One region of the Ciceribacter thiooxidans genome, then DNA from elsewhere that is predicted to be linked to it. Evidence: riboswitches for the same ligand, from Rfam matches in the RefSeq annotation. Region 1 holds a riboswitch; the other holds the start of a gene.
The links. A riboswitch is a leader RNA that binds a small molecule or an ion and turns the genes downstream of it on or off. The one in region 1 is predicted to bind S-adenosylmethionine.
Positions count from the first base shown of each region.

Region 2: another riboswitch for S-adenosylmethionine. It lies ahead of metA (homoserine O-acetyltransferase MetA); the one in region 1 lies ahead of H4I97_RS15000 (O-succinylhomoserine sulfhydrylase).

Region 1 is NZ_CP059896.1:3,042,071-3,051,722, forward strand. Features, by position in the region: gene H4I97_RS14990 (ion transporter) at 1-572, shown strand, start outside; gene H4I97_RS14995 (2'-deoxycytidine 5'-triphosphate deaminase) at 540-1,637, opposite strand; SAM riboswitch at 1,711-1,789, shown strand; gene H4I97_RS15000 (O-succinylhomoserine sulfhydrylase) at 1,837-3,021, shown strand; gene apaG (Co2+/Mg2+ efflux protein ApaG) at 3,220-3,612, shown strand; gene H4I97_RS15010 (Hsp33 family molecular chaperone) at 3,684-4,673, opposite strand; gene argF (ornithine carbamoyltransferase) at 4,797-5,714, opposite strand; gene H4I97_RS15020 (aspartate aminotransferase family protein) at 5,742-6,947, opposite strand; gene H4I97_RS15025 (GcrA family cell cycle regulator) at 7,370-7,894, shown strand; gene phoB (phosphate regulon transcriptional regulator PhoB) at 7,964-8,647, opposite strand; gene phoU (phosphate signaling complex protein PhoU) at 8,673-9,386, opposite strand; gene pstB (phosphate ABC transporter ATP-binding protein PstB) at 9,433-9,652, opposite strand, start outside.
Region 2 is NZ_CP059896.1:3,583,264-3,592,915, reverse strand. Features, by position in the region: gene H4I97_RS17760 (ABC transporter ATP-binding protein/permease) at 1-1,637, shown strand, start outside; gene H4I97_RS17755 (ABC-F family ATP-binding cassette domain-containing protein) at 1,641-3,473, opposite strand; gene H4I97_RS17750 (thiamine diphosphokinase) at 3,478-4,128, opposite strand; SAM riboswitch at 4,279-4,356, shown strand; gene metA (homoserine O-acetyltransferase MetA) at 4,451-5,371, shown strand; gene H4I97_RS17740 (aldose epimerase family protein) at 5,483-6,493, shown strand; tRNA gene H4I97_RS17735 (tRNA-Gly) at 6,648-6,722, opposite strand; gene H4I97_RS17730 (prolyl-tRNA synthetase associated domain-containing protein) at 6,983-7,489, shown strand; gene trxA (thioredoxin) at 7,549-8,505, shown strand; gene H4I97_RS17720 (LON peptidase substrate-binding domain-containing protein) at 8,597-9,274, shown strand; gene H4I97_RS17715 (Trm112 family protein) at 9,285-9,473, shown strand; gene H4I97_RS17710 (ubiquinone biosynthesis hydroxylase) at 9,486-9,652, opposite strand, start outside.

The sequences.
Region 1 (9,652 bases):
TTCTCGTGATCGCCGTCTCGATCGTGCCGGCCACGGAGACGGTCTCGATCCTGCGCGCGATGCGGGTCTTACGTCTTTTCCGGCTGATTTCCGTCGTCCCTTCCATGCGGCGGGTGGTCGGCGGGCTCTTCTCCGCGCTCCCCGGCATGGGCTCGATCTTCCTTCTGCTGGGGCTCGTCTTCTATGTCTCGTCCGTCGCCGCGACCAAGCTCTTTGCCGCGGACTTCCCCGAGCTTTTCGGCAATATCGGCAAATCCGCCTTCACGCTTTTCCAGGTCATGACGCTCGAAGGCTGGACCGGCGACGTCGTGCGACCGGTCATGACGCTTCACCCGCTCGCCTGGGTCTTCTTCATTCCGTTCATCGTCGCGACGTCGTTCACGGTCCTCAATCTCTTCATCGGGATCATCGTCTCGTCCATGCAGGCCGAGCACGAGATTCCGAGCGCCGGAGACCAGGAAGACCTCAAGGAGAACCAGGATCTCATCCTTGCGGAGTTGAGAGAACTGCGCAGGGAAGTCGCGGCCCTGCGGCGCGCCTCAACCAGCCCGGAAATGCTTGGACAGCTTTAGCCCCTGCGCCTGGTAGCTGGAGCCGAGGCCGGTGCCGTAAATGCCTGCCGGACGCTCCTGCATGTGTTCGTAAACGAGACGTCCGATCACCTGCCCGTGTTCGAGGATGAACGGCACCTCGTGGCTGCGGACCTCGAGGACGGCGCGGCTTCCGGCGCCGCCTGCGCTGGCATGGCCGAAACCGGGGTCGAAGAAGCCTGCATAGTGCACGCGGAATTCGCCGACCAGCGGATCGTAGGGCGTCATCTCTGCTGCGAAGAGCGGAGGTACGTGGACGGCTTCCCGCGAAACGAGGATGTAGAACTCGTCCGGATCGAGGATCAGTTCGTCGCGTCCACGGCTGTAGAGCGGTTCCCAGAAATCAAGCACGTCATGGGCCGCCTTGCGGTCGACGTCGATCACGGAGGTATGGTGTTTGCCACGATAACCGATCAGGCCGTCCGGGCCACTGCCCTTGAGATCGATCGACAGCGCAATGCCACCGCCCGAGACGTTCGGCACTTCGCTTGCGACGAGCGTCTCCGCCTGGTGCAGATCGAGCAGTTCGGTGTCGCTCAGCAGGGAATGGCCGACGCGGAACCTGATCTGCGACAGGCGTGATCCACGCCGCACGATGACCGGAAACGTCCGCGGGCTGATTTCGAGATAGAGAGGTCCACGGTAGCCGGCCGGGATCTTGTCGAACTCCTGGGCGTGATCGACCATCACGCGGGTGAAAATGTCGAGACGCCCGGTCGAACTCTTGGGATTGGCAGAGGCGGACATGTCCTGCGGCAGGTCGAGGCTTTCCATCAGCGGCACGATGTAGACGCAGCCCGTTTCCAGAACGGCCCCGTCTTCGAGATCGATCTCGTGCAACGTCAGGCGTTCGAGCTTGTCTGCAACCTTGTGCTCGCGACCGGGCATGAAGCTCGCGCGGACACGCATCGCCCTCGAACCGAGGCGCAGGTCCAGGCTTGCCGGCTGCACCTGGTCGGCGTCGAGAGGCGCCTCGCTTTTCAGCCGGCCTTCACCGAACAGAGCGTCAATGGCGCGATCCGCCAGGATACCCGTGATCCTTGTCATCTTGTCCCATCCCGTTTGGCCCGACAAAACCAAAGTCGAGGAATTGACGCAAGCCCGGGATCGGCGTATGGCAAGCTTATCCCGTGGTGATTTGGCCGGTCGGCTTGCAGCCACGTTAAACAAATGGCTAAAGAGACCGGGTGCTTGAAACCGGTCCGAAATCGCGACCGGTTTTTTTGTGTTTGAAAGGCTGAGTGGCATGAGCAAAAACTGGCGTCCCGCAACGCGACTGGTTCATGGAGGCACCCTTCGCTCTCAGTACGGCGAGACCTCGGAAGCGATCTTCATGACGCAGGGTTTCGTCTACGAGTCCTCCGAGGCGGCGGAAGCGCGCTTCAAGGGTGAGGACGATGGCTTCATCTACGCCCGTTACGGCAGCCCGACGAACGACATGTTCGAGAAACGCATGTGCCTGCTGGAAGGGGCAGAGGAGGCTCGTGCCACCGCATCCGGTATGGCTGCCGTCGCTGCCGCCATCCTTTGCCAGCTGAGAGCCGGCGATCACATCGTCGCGGCCCGCGCCCTTTTCGGTTCCTGCCGCTGGGTGGTCGAGACGCTTGCCCCGAAATACGGCATCGAATGTACGCTGGTCGACGGGCGCCATCTGGAGAACTGGGAAAAGGCGATCCGCCCGAATACCAGGGTTATGTTCCTCGAAAGCCCGACGAACCCGACGCTCGAAGTGATCGACATCGCCGGCGTCGCCAAGCTCGCAAATCAGGTCGGCGCCAAGCTGGTGGTCGACAACGTCTTCGCCACCCCGCTCTTCCAGAAGCCGCTGGAGCTCGGCGCCCATGTCGTCGTTTATTCCGCAACCAAGCATATCGACGGCCAGGGTCGCTGCCTCGGCGGCGTGGTGCTGTCGAGCAAGGAGTGGATCGACGAGGAGTTCCAGGACTATTTCCGCCACACCGGCCCGGCCATGTCGCCGTTCAACGCATGGACTCTTCTGAAAGCTGTCGAGACACTGCCGCTGCGTGCACGCCAGCAGACGCAGAGCGCCGCGAAGATCGCCGACTTCCTTGCCGAGCAGGGACAGGTCGCACGCGTCGTCTATCCCGGTCGCGCCGACCATCCGCAGGCGGACATCATCGCCAAACAGATGACGGGCGGCTCGACGCTGGTCGCCTTCGAACTGAAGGGCGGCAAGGCCGCCGCGTTCGCGCTGCAGAATGCGCTGAAGATCGTCGAGATTTCGAACAACCTCGGCGACTCCAAGAGCCTGATTACCCATCCGGCGACGACCACACACAAGAACCTGACCGACGAGGCCCGCGCCGAGCTCGGCATTTCGGGTGGCACCGTGCGGCTTTCCTGCGGCATCGAGGACACCGACGACCTGCTGGAAGACTTCGCCCAGGCGCTCCGCAAGGTTCCGGCCTGAGCCATCTTACGCGTCCTGCTGCCCGGCGCCCCGCGCGTCGGGCATGCTCGTCAGCGCAACAGACGGCAAATCGGCTAGTCGCCGTTAGGACCAATTTTACGAAGTCGCGACACTTTGCTTGCTCTGCACGTCCGCATTCCTTGACCCGTGCGGAGAGCTGATAGATATGGTTAGCAAGGCATAAAGAAGGTCAACCCTATGTATCGAGCCCTGACGCAGGATATCGAAGTCAGTGTCGAGCCTTACTACCTCGAAGAGCAGTCCGATCCGGATGACGGACGATACGTCTGGGGATACCGGGTGGCGATCACCAATCACTCGGACAGGTCGGTCCGCCTGGTGAACCGCTACTGGCACATTACCGACCAGAACGGCCAGGTCGACGAGGTCACCGGCCCTGGCGTTGTCGGCGAGCAGCCGCAGCTGAGGCCCGGCGACACCTACGAATACTCCTCGGGTTGCCCGCTCGACACGCCTTCAGGCGTCATGTTCGGCCATTACCAGATGGAAACCGATGAGGGCGACCGCTTCGAGGTGGCTATCCCGGCATTCTCGCTCGACGCGCCGGGCATGCTGCGCGTCCTCAACTGAGGCCGGGCGGACCGAGCAGCCAACCGCAATGAAAAACGGCACCGCCGGTCTGGACGGTGCCGTCGTCAATTTCAGACTTCGCGAACCTCGGCCGCTTCATAGCGGTAGGTGGTCGAGCAGAATTCGCAGGTGACGGTGATCGCGCCGTCTTCCTGGCTCTCTTCGATCTCCTCGTCGGAAAAGCTCTTCAAGACTCCCTTTATCTTCTCCCGCGAACAACTGCACCGGTCGAAGACCGGCTGCGGCTGGTAAACCCGCACGCCGCGCTCATGGAATAGACGGAACAGGAGGCGCTCTATGCCGATTTGGGGATCGGTCAGTTCGTCGGCGTCGACGGTGTCGACGAGCACCTGCGCTTCCGACCAGGCATCGTCCTCCGAAAAGACATACTCGCCGTCGTCACCGTCACCACCATGCAGGTCCGGCTGGCGCATCCGTTCCGGCGCCTCGGGCAAGAACTGGGCAATCAGCCCTCCAGCCCGCCAGCCGCGGCGCGGATGTCCCTCCTCGTCGCGATCGAAGAACTCGGCGACGCCGAGACGCACCCGCGTCGGAATCTGTTCCGACTGACGGAAGTAGACCCCGGCAATCTCCTCGAGCGAGGTACCGTCGAGAGGCACGATGCCCTGGTAAGGCTGCATGAAGCTGCCCTGGTCGATGGTGAATGCAAGCACGCCTTCACCGAGCAGGGCCTCCGGTGAAGTCCTGTCTTCCTCGACTGCCGTTTTCAGTGCATCCTCGTCGAAGCGGGCATAGGCGCGCACGTCTTCCGGCGTCGAGAAGTCGACGACCAGGAGATCCACCGGCCCGTTGCTCTTCGTCTGTACCGTAAATTTACCCTGAAATTTCAATGACGTACCGATCAGGACCGTGAGGACCATCGCCTCCGCCAGAAGGCGGGCGACGGGCGCCGGATAGTCGTGCCGCGCGAGAATGGTGTTGACCAGCGGGCCGAGCTGCACGGCCCGGCCACGCACATCGAGACCTTCCACCTGAAACGGAACAACACGGTCATCTCCGGCGAAACCGAATTCGCCGAGTTCAGTGGCCTTGTCTGCCATTATTGTACTCCTTGCGCCGCAGGCGCCTGATTGCCGGGGACGCATCAGTCCCGAATTTACCGCTCACATGGGGTCCCCAGGCGAGAAGATCAAGCCGGATGCGACAGGCGCGAGCAAACCGGATCAGATCGCACCAAGGCACCAGGCGAGGATCGATTTCTGCGCGTGCAGCCGGTTCTCTGCCTCGTCGAACACGACGGACTGCGGACCGTCGATCACCTCGTCGGTGACCTCTTCGCCGCGGTGTGCGGGCAGGCAATGCATGAAGAGGGCATCCGGCTTTGCATGCGCCATCAACGCTCCGTTCACCTGGTAGGGCTGGAAGACGTTGTGCCCCCTGGCCTTGTGCTCCTGGTTCATCGAAATCCAGGTATCGGTAATGACGGCGTCAGCACCTTCCACGGCGCGCTCCGCCTCGTGGCAAAGCATGACTTCACCGCCATTGTCGCGCGCCCAGTTGAGGTACTTGTCGTCCGGCTCGGACCCGAGCGGTACGGCCATGTTCATCCGGTAGCCGAAGCGGGCGGCTCCTTCCACGAGCGAATGCAGGACATTGTTGCCGTCTCCGGTCCAGGCGAGCGTCTTGCCCTTCACCGGACCGCGATGCTCCTCGAAGGTCATGATGTCGGCCATGATCTGGCAGGGATGCGTGCTGTCGGTCAGCGCGTTGATGACGGGAACCGTCGCGTGCTCCGCCATCTCCAGGAGACGCGAATGATCGGTCGTGCGGATCATGATCGCATCCACGAAGCGCGAAAGGACCTTTGCGGTGTCGCCGATCGTTTCGGCACGGCCGAGCTGCATTTCCGTGCCGGAAAGGAAGAGGGTCTCGCCACCGAGCTGGCGCATACCGACGTCGAAAGACACACGCGTGCGGGTGGACGGCTTTTCGAAGATCATCGCAAGCATCTTGCCGGCAAGCGGCTTGTCCGCCGTTCCGGATTTGGTCGCCTGCTTCCGCACACGGGCGTCATCCATGATGGTGCGCAAATCGTGGGACGAAACGGCCGAGAGGTCGAGGAAATGCTTCGGAGATACCATGGGAAAACCTGTCTGAATTTCTGCTGCTTAGGCTTGTGCCGCCTGCTTTTCGTGGGCGCCGTGCACCCGTTCGGCCGCGCGCTCGATCCGCGAAAGCCCCTCGCGCGCTTCTTCCGCTGTCGTGATCAGCGGCGGCAGCAGGCGAATGACATTGTCGCCAGCCGGAACGCTGAGAATGTGCTCGTCCCGCATGGCCTGCAGCAGTTCTGCGTTCGGTACCTTCGCCTTGATGCCGAGCATCAGGCCCTCGCCACGGATATCCTCGATGACGTCGGGGAAGCGGTCGTGAAGCGCTGCGAGCCCCTGCCGGAAGACCAGCGCCACATCTCGCACGTGCTCCAGAAAACCATCTGCAAGAACAACGTCGAGCACGGCGTTGCCGACGGCCATCGCCAACGGATTGCCGCCGTAGGTCGAGCCGTGCGTTCCGGCTTTCATGCCGGACGCAGCCTCCGCCGTGGCAAGACAGGCACCCAGAGGAAAGCCGCCACCGATACCCTTGGCGACGGCCATGATATCGGGCGTGATGCCGGCCCATTCATGGGCGAAGAGCTTGCCTGTGCGCCCGACGCCCGACTGGACTTCGTCGAGGATCAGGAGAAGCCCCTTTTCGTCGCAGATCTGGCGAAGCGCCCGCAGGAACTCATTGGACGCCGTACGAATGCCGCCTTCACCCTGCACCGGCTCGATGAGGATTGCAGCCGTATTATCGGTGATCGCCGCCTTCACCGCCTCGATATCGCCGAACGGCACCTGGTCGAAGCCCGGTGCCTTGGGTCCGAAACCTTCAAGGTACTTCGCCTGCCCTCCCGCAGCGATCGTCGCCAGCGTGCGGCCATGGAAGGCACCCTCGAAGGTAATGATGTGGAACTTCTCCGGGTGCCCCTTCGAGAAATGATAGCGGCGCGCGGTCTTGATCGCGCATTCCAGCGCCTCGGCGCCCGAATTGGTGAAGAACACCTTGTCGGCGAAGGTCGCGTTCGTCAGCCGTTCACCCAGAGTCTCCTGGCCCGGCACCTCATAGAGGTTCGACAGGTGCCAGACCTTTCCGGCCTGCGCCTTCAGGGCCTCGACGAGATGCGGATGCGCATGACCGAGCGCATTCACTGCAACACCGGCCGCGAAATCGAGATATCGCTCACCATTCTCCGCAATCAGCCAAACCCCTTCGCCGCGCTCGAAACGCAAAGGCGCGCGCAGGTAGGTTTCGTAAAGCGGCGTGGCTTCAGCCATGGCGGAACAGCTCCTTCGCAACCGATAGATGTCAAGAACGATCATCCGATTTCCCGGAGAAAAATCCCCGAAAAAATCAAAAATGCCGCCTTTCGGCGGCGGCTGGCACTATCGGCATTTCCCGTTGCGCTGTCAACAAAACTGCGACAGGCAAAGGTTTTTTGTCACGCCGGGACGACTTTCACAGCTTTGATTTTTTGCGCCAACGCCAACCAGCAAGTTGGGGAAAACTTGAAAATCGATTCCCGTTGATTCGTCCGACTCTTGTCACGGAGTCAGCGCCACACTAGGTTAAATTTACATTAAAAGATTGCATGCGGCAGAAATAGTCACCGAAAGTATCGAGGAAGTTTTGTTTCGGATTCGTTCGAAGCAACGGTGACGGATTCTGCCATCAAAATCGCGACGGCGGAGATAATGGCATGAATTGGACAGATGAGCGCGTCGAAAAACTGAAAAGGCTTTGGGCTGAAGGCCTGAGCGCAAGCCAGATCGCCGCGCAACTCGGCGGAGTCAGCAGGAATGCCGTGATCGGCAAGGTCCACCGTCTGAACCTGCCGGGACGCGCAAAGTCCGGCGGCGGCACGGCACCGGCGCGTACGCCGAAACGCCCGGCACCGACCCCTCGTCCGTCGGGCTTTGCTGCACGCGTTCCCACCCGTGCAAACGCCCGGCCGGCAGGCGGCGCCATACTGAAGGAAGAGGGCCAGATCGGTCTCATCCAAGAGGTCCGCGCCGTAACCTCCTCCAACGTCGTGATTCCGATTTCCCGCCGCCTCGGCCTGACGGAACTCACGGAGCGTACCTGCAAGTGGCCGATCGGCGATCCGATGAGCGACGAGTTCCACTTCTGCGGCTGCGAGTCTCTCGATTCCTCACCCTATTGCAGCTATCACGCGAAGCTCGCCTACCAGCCGGTTTCCGAGCGTCGCAAGGCGGAACGGTAAGCTTTCGCCGACACAGCAGAGAAAACGGGCCCCGCGGGCCCGTTTTTTTATACATGAGACGACAGGACCTCAGGCCTCCATCGAGTAGCCTGCCCCGCGCACGGTGCGGATGACGTCCTGCATGTTGGAAAAGTTGAGCGCCTTGCGCAGGCGTCCGACATGGACATCGACGGTGCGTTCGTCGACATAGATGTCGTGCCCCCATACGCCGTCCAGAAGCTGCGATCGGGAGAAGACGCGGCCGGGCGACGACATCAGGAACTCCAGCAACCGGAATTCGGTCGGGCCGAGGCGAACCTCGCGGCTCTTGCGATGAACGCGGTGCGTCTCCCGGTCAAGCTCGATGTCGCCGCAGCGAAGGACACTCGAGAGCACCTCGGGACGCGCGCGCCGCAGCATCGCCTTGACGCGCGCCATCAGTTCCGGCGTGGAAAACGGCTTGACGACGTAGTCATCAGCCCCCGTGGCGAGACCGCGCACCCGCTCGCTCTCCTCGCCGCGCGCCGTCAGCATGATGACCGGCAGGCGTTCGGTTTCCGGCCGCATCCGCAGCCTGCGGCAGAGTTCAATCCCGGAGACGCCCGGCAGCATCCAGTCCAGCAGCAGGAGATCGGGAACCCTTTCCTGGAGACGCAGTTCCGCCTCGTCGCCGCGCGGAATCGTCTCCACCTCGTAGCCTTCGGCTTCCAGATTGTAACGAAGGAGTACGCTCAGCGCCTCTTCGTCTTCGACCACCACTATTCTTGGCTGCATCGCTTGCTCATCCTCCGCAGCGGCATCACTCGGTGACCACGCCGACATCCGTCGTCAGGTCTTCCTTCGGTCGCTCGCCTTCCGGCTGGGCCCCGGTCGTCATGTAGTAGATGGTTTCGGCGATATTGGTGGCATGATCGCCGATCCGCTCCAGGTTCTTGGCACAGAAGAGGAGATGCGTGCAGCTGGTGATGTTGCGGGGATCTTCCATCATGTAGGTCAACAGCTCCCTGAACAGGGACGTGTAGACGGCATCGATCTCATCGTCGCGGTCACGAACCGATTTCGCCTTTTCCGCCGATCGGGTCGAGTAGACGTCGAGAACTTCCTTCAGCTGAACGAGCGCGAGCTCGGAGAGATGTTCGATCCCGCGAGCCAGCTTGCGTGGAATACCGGCGCTCTGGACCGCCATGGCGCGCTTGGCGTTGTTCTTGCCGAGATCGCCGACCCGTTCGAGGTCGCTGGCGATCTTGAGCGCTCCGATGATCTCGCGAAGGTCACTGGCGACGGGCTGACGACGGGCGATGGTAATGACAGCCTTGTCGCCGATTTCGCGCTCTGCTGCGTCCATGATGACGTCGTCGGAGATGACCTTGTGCGCAAGCGCGGAGTCGCCCTGGACCAATGCCCGGACGCTGTCGCTCACCATCTGTTCGGCAAGTCCGCCCATCTCGGAAATGCGGCGCATCAGGTATTTCAGTTCTTCGTCGAAGGCGGAGTAGATGTGTGTCGATGACATGTCGTGATCCTCGAATGAATGCGTCAGCGCGACCGATGACAGGGCATCAGCCGAAGCGGCCCATGATGTAGTCCTGCGTGCGCTGATCGTCGGGATTGGTGAACATCTTGTCGGTATCGTTTTCTTCGACGAGCTCACCGAGATGGAACATCGCCGTGCGCTGCGACACACGCGCCGCCTGCTGCATGGAGTGGGTCACGATGACGATCGTGTAGTTCGCGCGAAGCTCGTGGATCAGTTCCTCGACCTTGGCGGTCGCGATCGGA
Region 2 (9,652 bases), 540 kb from region 1:
CCTTGCTGACGATCATTCTCCTCACGGCCTACGGCCAGATCCTTCTCAACCGCTGGAATGCACCTTTCTACAATTCGCTGGAACGCCGCGACCTGCCGGAATTCATCGTCCAGCTGAAAAACTTTGCATTCATCGCCGGGTTCCTTCTGTTGCTCAATGTCGTGCAGACCTGGCTCAATCAGATGGCAGCGCTCTACATGCGAGAAGGCCTGTCGCGCGATATTGTCGACCGGTGGCTGACCGACCGGCGAGCGTATCGGCTTTCGCTTTCGAGCCCCCTTGGCGTCAACCCTGACCAGCGACTACATGAAGATGCCCGCAAGCTCTCCGAAATGACCACTTCGCTGACGATCGGCCTCGTCCAGGCAACGATCTTGCTCGTCAGCTTCATCGGCGTGCTTTGGCAGCTGTCGAGCGGCTTTGTCTTTCATGTCGGCGATACGAGTTTCTCGATTCCCGGATACATGGTTTGGGGGGCGGTCTTCTATGCCAGCATTGCCTCACTGGCCAGCAATCTCGTCGGCTTTCGGCTCACGCGCATCAATGCCGAACGATACGCCCGCGAAGCCGATCTGCGCTTCTCGCTGATGCGCACGAACGAGAATCTCGAAGCCATTACACTTGCGCGCGGCGAAGAGGGCCAGCGCCAGCGCATCCATTTCAGGATTGACGGCGTTATAGCAATGATTCGCCAACTCGCGATGGCGCTCACCAATCTTACTTGGGTTACCGCCGGCTTCGGCTGGCTCGCGCTCGTCGTCCCGACATTGATCGCATCTCCGGCCTATTTTGCGGGATCTATGAGCTTCGGCGAATTGATGATGTCGGCAGCCGCGTTCAACCAGGTCCACTCGGCGCTGCGCTGGTACGTCAACAATTTCGACTCCATCGCAGACTGGAAGGCGACCCTCCTACGTGTAATGAGTTTCAGGGCGGCGCTCATTGAAATGGATGATTTCCATCCCGAGGGAAGCGAGATTCTGCTGAAACACGGAACAGCGGGACAGCTCGCTTTTCGGGGCATAACGATTTGCGCAAAGCCGAACGGCAACAGCTGCGAGCACGCCTTTCGCCTGCGTGAACCGGATCCCGTCATCAATCCTGGCGAAAAGGTCATGATCAACGGCGACCACGGCGTCAACCGGAAGCTGCTCTTCGATGCTCTCGCCGGGCTTTGGCCGTGGGGAAGCGGATCGATCGAACTTCCGGAACAGGAAATTCTCTTCGTTCCGCAACTGGACTACCTGCCCGAAGGACCACTTCAGGATGCTTTGCTGTTCCCAGCGGCGGCCGCAGAGTTCTCCGATGAGGAGATCGCTGCGGCGCTGACACGCGTTGGCCTTCACGAACTTACGAAGTCCCTCGATGAGCACGCCCGATGGGACCGCCGGCTCGAGAAGGACGAGCAGATGCTGCTTACATTCGCCAATCTGCTGCTGCGCCGCCCGAAATGGATCGTCTTCAACGATGTCCTCGAAGGCCTGGAGCCCGAAACCGTCGAGCGGCTGTCGTCGATAATGAGCGAATTACAGGAGGCTACACTCATCTATATCGGCAGATCCGGCGCTTTCTATGACACCACGTCTCCGAGATTGCTGCATCTGGAAGCGATCCCACAGACACCTCCCGCTCTCTAATCGTCAGCTCTCGAGTTCTTCGCGCAGCATCTCCAGTTCAAGCCATTCTTCCTCCATTCGCGCGAGGTCGCTTCGCAGTTTTTCGACCTCGATAGCAAGTCGGTTGAACGTTGCCGCATCACGCGAGAACAGGCCGGGATCCGCCATTTTCGCTTCGCGAACGGCAATCTCCCCTTCGGCCTTTGCGATCTCCTTCGGCAGGGTCTCCAGCGCGAACTTCTGCTTGTAGGAGAGCTTGGCCTTCGTCTTGGAAGCAGGCCCGTCGAGTGCCTTCTCCGCGCCTTCCTGTACTTTCCCCTTGTCTGTCCTTGCCGCACGGCGATGTTCGTCCTCGACGCCTTTTCTTTGTGCCAGCATATCGGAATAGCCGCCGGCATACTCGATCCAGCGACCGTCTGGCTGCTCTGGATCGGCCGGCGCAATCGTCGAGGTGACGGTACGGTCCAGGAAATCGCGATCATGGCTGACGAGAATGACCGTACCGGGATAGCCAGCGACAATCTCCTGCAACAGATCAAGGGTCTCGATGTCGAGGTCGTTCGTCGGCTCATCGAGGATCAGCAGGTTTGATGGCTTTGCCATGATGCGCGCCAACATCAATCTTGCCCGCTCGCCGCCCGAGAGATTGCGGATCGGAGTACGGGCCTGCTCCGGCTGAAACAGAAAATCCTTCATGTAACCGGTAACGTGTCGCTGCTCACCGTTGACGAGGAGATTTTCGCCCCTACCATCAGTCAGATAGTGCGCCAGCGTGTCATCGGGATTGAGATCCTCGCGCTTCTGGTCGAGCACCGCAATTTCCAGGTTGGTTCCGAGCTTCACCGCGCCGCTGTCAGGTTTCAGCTGTCCCGTCAGCATCTTGAGGAGCGTCGTCTTGCCGGCACCGTTCGGTCCGACAAGACCAATGCAGTCGCCGCGGTGAACGCGGAGCGAAAACGGGGCCACGATGGTGCGCCCGCCATATGTCTTGCTGATCCGTTCTGCCTCTATGACCAGCTTTCCGGATTCGCGCGCGTCCGCGAGGTTTGCCTGCACGGTCCCTTGCGGTCCTCTGTGTCCACGATAATCTGCACGCATGGCCTGCAGCTGGCCGAGTCGACGCATGTTGCGCTTACGTCGCGCCGTAACACCGTAGCGGAGCCAGTGCTCTTCTCGCTCGATCGCTTTGCCGAGTTTGTGCTGTTCGATTTCTTCTTCCTCGAGGACCTTGTCGCGCCATTCCTCGAAGTAGCCAAAGCCGCGGTTGAGACGGCGCGAGATGCCGCGGTCGAGCCAGACGGTCGCAGTCGAAACCTTCTCGAGAAAGCGGCGGTCGTGAGAGATCAAGACGAGCGCGCTGCGGCTCTTCTGAAGCTCACCTTCGAGCCACTCGATGGTCGGCAAATCGAGGTGATTGGTCGGCTCATCCAGTAGCAGAATATCCGGTTCAGGTGCCAGAACGCGCGCCAGTGCCGCCCTACGGGCTTCCCCGCCCGAAAGGCGTCCCGGGTCCTCCTCCCCCGTCAGGCCGAGGTGCTCCAGAAGATACGCGACGCGGTAGGGGTCGTCTCCAGGACCGAGTCCGGCTTCGGCGTAGGCCTGGACAGTTTTGTATCCATCGAAATCGGGCGCCTGCTCGAGATACCGGACCGTCGCCCCCGGATGCCGGAAGATCTCACCGGACTGTGGCTCCACGAAGCCGGCAGCAATTTTCATCAACGTCGATTTTCCGGAGCCGTTGCGACCGACAAGGCAGATACGGTCGCCCGGCTCTACCTGCAGGTTCGCCCCGGCAAGCAGCGGCGTGCCGCCGAAAGAGAGGAAGATATTGTCGAGTTTGAGGATCGGCGGCGCCAACGGTTCATGCTCCAGTCAGGTCAAAGGGGCGGGCAAGAAGCATTGCGTCCCCGCTGTCGAGCGACAAGGTAATCGCCCCTTCGGCAATGTTCGAGATGGTGCGCGTTGACCCCAGCGGCAACGAGAAGTTCTGAAGCGGATAGCGCGCGTTGTCGATCGACAGGCCAGTAAGGGGTGACAGTCCCACGACCGAGAAAAGCGAGCCGGGCGGCAGATCCACTGTCACCCTTCCGGGAAGCAGCGGATAGGCCTCCTCCTCGCCGGAGGTCAGGAGTGTTTCGTATCCTTCCTTGGCGAGCCGCAGCCCCTGCAAGAGGTGCATAAGGGCATGATCCGACCGCTCGCCCCCGAGCGCTCCTGCGAGAACCAGCCGGCCGGCGCCACGCCGGATCGCCTCATCTATAGCGATGGCACCATCAGTTTCTGCCTTTTGAGACGGATATGGCAGCCGATGGACATCAGGCCAGGCTTCTCCGAGGGCTTCCGGCGACGAATCGAAATCACCAACCCAGAGCTCCGGGACAACGCCGAGCATCGACGCGTGGCGCATGCCTCCGTCGGCCGCGATAAAACGCGCACCGGAAACGGCTGACGTCAACCGTTCGGTCAGAACCAAGTGTCCTCCGAGGAGGATGCTAAAGGTAGTTTTCGTCATGCGCTCGCCATAACGCATCTCGCCGGGAAAGGGAAAGATTATCGGTCGTCGCACCGACGTCTGGTCGCGAGGCGAAAAGAGGCTGCGATACTTTGTCGGGGCTGCTGCCACCTCGATTCCCGTTGACCGAAAAGGCCCTTGAGGGTATTTAACTTCACTCGTGGTGATTTGGCCGGCCGGCTTGCAGCCACGTTAAACAAATCGCTAAAGGGCCGAGGCGAGCTCCGAAAGACTTCCCGAGGACCAATGGCGATCTGCAAGATCGCCGGCAGTTTTTGTATGTGTGGCTGCAACTGCCCCGCAAGGAAAGTCGAGTTCGAACATGCCGATCAAGATCCCCGATACGTTGCCTGCCTTCGAAACCCTCGTGCACGAGGGTGTGCGCGTGATGACCGAAACGGCTGCAATCCGTCAGGACATCCGCCCCCTGCAGATCGGCCTTCTGAATCTCATGCCGAACAAGATCAAGACCGAGGTACAGATGGCGCGGCTGGTCGGCGCTTCGCCTCTTCAAGTCGAGCTTTCCCTCGTCCGTATCGGCGGGCACAAGGCGAAGAATACGCCGGAAGACCATCTGCTTGCCTTCTACCAGACATGGGAGGAGGTCCGGGATCGCAAGTTCGACGGCTTCATCATTACCGGTGCGCCGATTGAGACCCTGCCGTTCGAGGAGGTCACCTACTGGGACGAGTTGCGGCAGATTCTCGACTGGACGACCACCAACGTCCATTCGACGCTGAATGTCTGCTGGGGCGCGATGGCGGCCATTTATCACTTTCACGGCGTACCGAAGTACCTCCTGAGCGAGAAGGCCTTCGGGATCTACCGCCACCACATTCTGAATCCGTCCTCCGTGTACCTGAACGGCTTTTCCGACGACTTCCAGATTCCAGTCTCGCGCTGGACGGAAGTGCGCCGAGCCGACATCGAGAAGGTGCCGGGGCTGGAGATCCTGATGGAATCGGACGAGATGGGGATCTGCCTCGTACACGAGAAGAGGGCGAACCGCCTCTACATGTTCAACCATGTGGAATACGATTCGACGTCTTTGGCCGACGAATATAACCGCGACGTGGCAACTGGCGTGGCGATCAAGGTGCCGCATAACTACTTTCCCGACGACGATCCGGCAAAGAAGCCGTTGAATCGCTGGCGCAGCCATGCGCATCTCTTCTTTGGGAACTGGATCAACGAGATCTACCAGACGACGCCGTACGATCTGAATGCGATCGGCCTCGATTGATCGGCGTGATGGAGGTTGCGGCCAAGCCCGTTTCTTATGAAGTCGCGGCGGACTGAAGATCGCTCGGCGTGCGCTGTTACGGAAATGAGCTGCAATTCGAACGGAGGAATCATGGAACGCGAACTCTTCGGACAGACGGCGGCGGGTGAGCCGGTTTACAGGGTGACCCTCCAGGGCGGCGGGCTGACGATGCACGTGATCACCTGGGGTGCGGTGATCCAGGACCTGCGCCTTGAAGGACATAGCCATCCACTTGTCCTCGGTTTCGAGTCTTTTGATGACTACCCGCTTCACTCCCCCTATTTCGGCGCCACACCAGGACGATGCGCGAATCGTATTGCCGACGGCCACTTCACGCTCGACGGCAAGGAATACCAGCTTGAGCGCAACGAGGACGGTATCGGACACCTTCACGGCGGCAGCGACGGTATCGCCAGACGCAACTGGGACATCGTCAGTCTGACGCCCGATCGCCTCGAGCTGGCAATCGTGGATCCGGACGGCCGTGCCGGCTATCCCGGAAACTGCTCGATCACGGCGACCTATACTCTTCGAGAACACGGCGTCCTTTCCGTCGTCTACACGTCGACCACCGACCGCCCAACGCTCGCCAATGTATGCCAGCATTCGTATTTCAACCTTGATGGTGCGGAAGATGCCCTCGGCCACGACCTGATGCTTGCCGCCGACGCCTACCTGCCAGTCGATGACCGACTGATCCCGACTGGAGAAATTCGTCCGGTCGACGGCACGCCGTTCGATTTCCGGACAATGTCTCCGATGGACCGCCTGCTGGAGGGAGAGCGCGTTCTCTACGACCACAACTTCTGCCTTTCGCCGTCGCGCGTCGAAAAGCGCACTGTTGCGATCGCTCGCAGCGTCACTTCAGGCGTTGCGATGGAAGTGCGGACGACGGAACCCGGCGTTCAATTCTATGCGGGCACAAAGCTCAACGTCCCCGTCGCGGGGCTCGAGGGTCGTCGATACGGTCCGTTCGCCGGATTCTGCCTGGAAACACAGACATGGCCTGACGCAGTCAATCACTCAAACTTCCCGAATGCCATCCTTCGGCCCGGCGAGGTCCTGCGGCAGGAAACAGATTACGTCTTCTCGAAAGCATGAAGCCGGAAAGACCGAGCACCGACAGATGAATGCACGCCAAATCTGCCTCCGGCAATTCTCCTGAGAGAAATGCCGGAGCCCGCGACCGACCGGTCGCCATACAGCTATTCCATCTCACGATGGCCGTGAACAATTTCGTTGATTTGGGAGAAATTGGAGCGGGTGAGGCGATTCGAACGCCCGACCCCAACCTTGGCAAGGTTGTGCTCTACCCCTGAGCTACACCCGCTCATATCCGCGATCCAGGGGTAGTTAGTGGATCGTGGGCCGTCCGTCTTGCGGCGACGGGCGCTATATGGACTAACCATTTTTCAAATGCAACAGGGAAATGACGAAATCGTCCAGAAATTTTTCAACTCGTTGGGAAACAACGGGAAACGCCGCGCTACAGCACCAGTGTGGCGATTGCCAACCGGTGCTGCCAGCCGTATCTATCGGTAATATGCCGGGTCACCGGCCGTCCTTGAACCTACGCCCCGAGAGACCGCGATGACGAATACACCAAAGACTGCCAACGACCTTTTCGAAATGCTTGATGCGCTGAAGATCGTTCACAAAACGAAGTACCACCCACCGGTATTTACGGTTGCGGAATCGGTCGCGCTTCGCGACGAGATCCCCGGCGGTCATACCAAGAACCTCTTCATCAGGGACAAGAAAGACCGGTATTTTCTCCTGACCGTCGAGGAGAACGCAACCGTGGACCTGAAAGCGGTTCACACGGTGCTTGGCGCTTCCGGTCGCGTTTCCTTCGGCAGGCCGGAAAAGCTCATGGAATATCTCGGCGTCATCCCGGGCGCCGTGACTGTCTTTGGGGCAATCAACGATACAGATCACAATGTCACGTTTGTGCTCGATTCCGATCTCATGAAGGACGACATCATCAACGGCCATCCCCTGTCGAACGACGCGACGACATCCGTGGCTCGCGACGACTTGCTGCGCTTTCTTGAAGCAACGGGACACACGCCGCTTGTCTTGAAAGTAACGGCCTGACATACGATCTTAGCGACACACCGAAGGTCCAGGGCGGCCATCAATGGCGGAGTATTCTGATGAGCGACAACAACAATCCCTATAGCGGTTTTGGTGGCCAGATGACGGGTCATGCTCATATGGGAGACACACCGCCGCGAAGCCACGTCGGGGATACGACGACGGCGGGCTTCGCGAAGGACGTCTTGGAAGAATCGCGGAGGCAGCCGGTACTTGTCGACTTCTGGGCGCCCTGGTGCGGACCATGTCGTCAGCTGGCGCCGGTGATCGAAAAGGTCGTTGGAGAGGCCAACGGCCGCGTCAAGCTGGTAAAGCTCAACATTGACGATCATCCCGCGATTCCCGGGCAGCTCGGCATCCAGTCGATCCCGGCCGTCGTCGCATTCGTGAATGGCCAGCCGGTCGACGGGTTCATGGGCGCCGTTCCCGAAAGCCAGATCCGCCAGTTCATCGATAAGCTGGCCGGTCCCGCAAGCGACACTGGCGAAGCTGAACTGACGGCAGCGCTCGACGAGGCTGATGGTCTCGTCACAGCCGGAAACTTCGAAGGCGCCGCGCAGCTTTTCGGAGCCGTCATGCAGGCCGATCCCGAAAACGTGCGTGCGATCGCCGGGATCGCCGAATGCATGCTGGGAACCGGCCAGCACGAACGCGCATCCCAACTCGTTTCCAATCTTCCAGAGCCTCTCGCCAAGGCGCCGGAACTGCAAGCGGTTGCCAAGAAACTGGAACAGTTCAACGAAGCTCGCAAGCTCGGCGACCCACAAGCCCTCGAACATGAATTGGCGCTCGACCCCGACAATCACGAAGCACGCATGAAGCTGGCCAAGATCCTGAACGTGCAGGGCCGGCGCGAGGAAGCTGCGGAACACCTTCTGTTGATCATGCGTCAGGACCGGGCTTTCGATGACGATGGCGCCCGTCGCCAACTCCTGCAGTTCTTCGATGTATGGGGGCCGAAAGACCCGGTGACAGCCATGGCACGCAGGAAGCTCTCATCGATCCTCTTTTCCTGAGGGCTGACTGTGCGCCTCTTGAGTTCGTTTCGGTGCGAACCACATAGTGAGAAGTACGGACGGTTTCTCCGTCCGTACCGGGAGTGCATAGATGAAAGTCGGCAACGCGAGATACCTGACTGAAAAAGATCTGCCGGAAACCCTGTCGGTCTTTCCCCTGAGCGGCGTTCTGCTACTGCCCGGCGGACAATTGCCGCTCAATGTCTTTGAACCTCGCTATCTCGAAATGTTCGATGCGGCACTTGCCGGGAATCGGCTGATCGGTATCGTTCAGCCGGCGTTCCAGGGGACATCCGCGGGCGAACCTGCCTCAGGACCAGCGCTCTGCCAGGTCGGCTGTATCGGTCGGATCACATCTTTCGGCGAGACGGGCGATGGACGCTATATTGCATCGCTCGGTGGTGTCTGCCGCTTTCGATTGATGGAGGAGGTCGCAAGTCATCGTCCCTACCGCGGTTTTCGGATCGCACCTTTCTTCGCCGACCTTTCCGATGCAGACGAGGAAGCAACCATCGACCGCAACGCACTTCTCGCGGCGTTCCGCGCCTACCTTGAAGCGAACAAACTGGAAGCAGACTGGGAAAGCGTCGAACGCGCGAGCAACACGACGCTGCTGACCTCCCTGTCGATGATGTCTCCCTTCGGTCCGGCAGAAAAGCAGGCACTCCTCGAGGCTCCTGATATGCGCAGCCGTGCCGAAACGCTGATTGCCATCACCGAGATCGCTCTCGCACGCGAGTTTGGCGATCCGGATACAATTCTCCAGTAGGACGACCGACGTGGACAGTCGAACGAGCACGGTCGATCCGAGGCTTTTGGAGCTTCTCGTCTGCCCTCTGACCCAAGGTCGCCTTACCTATGACCGGCAGAAGAACGAACTGGTGTCGGAAAAGGCAAAGCTTGCCTACCCCATACGGGACGGGGTCGCGATCATGCTCGTATCAGAAGCACGAAGGCTCGAAGATTGACGGTGCTGCCGATTACAGAGGTTGGCCCGTAAGAAGTCGCGGTCGCTCAGCGCTTCCTCCGGTTCCTGCCGCCTCATGGATGAAGTAGGATTTCAGCCCCGGTAGCCGGTCCACGATACCAAGACCGAAATCGCGCGCGGCACGGATCGGCGACAGATCGTTTGAGAACAGGCGGTTCA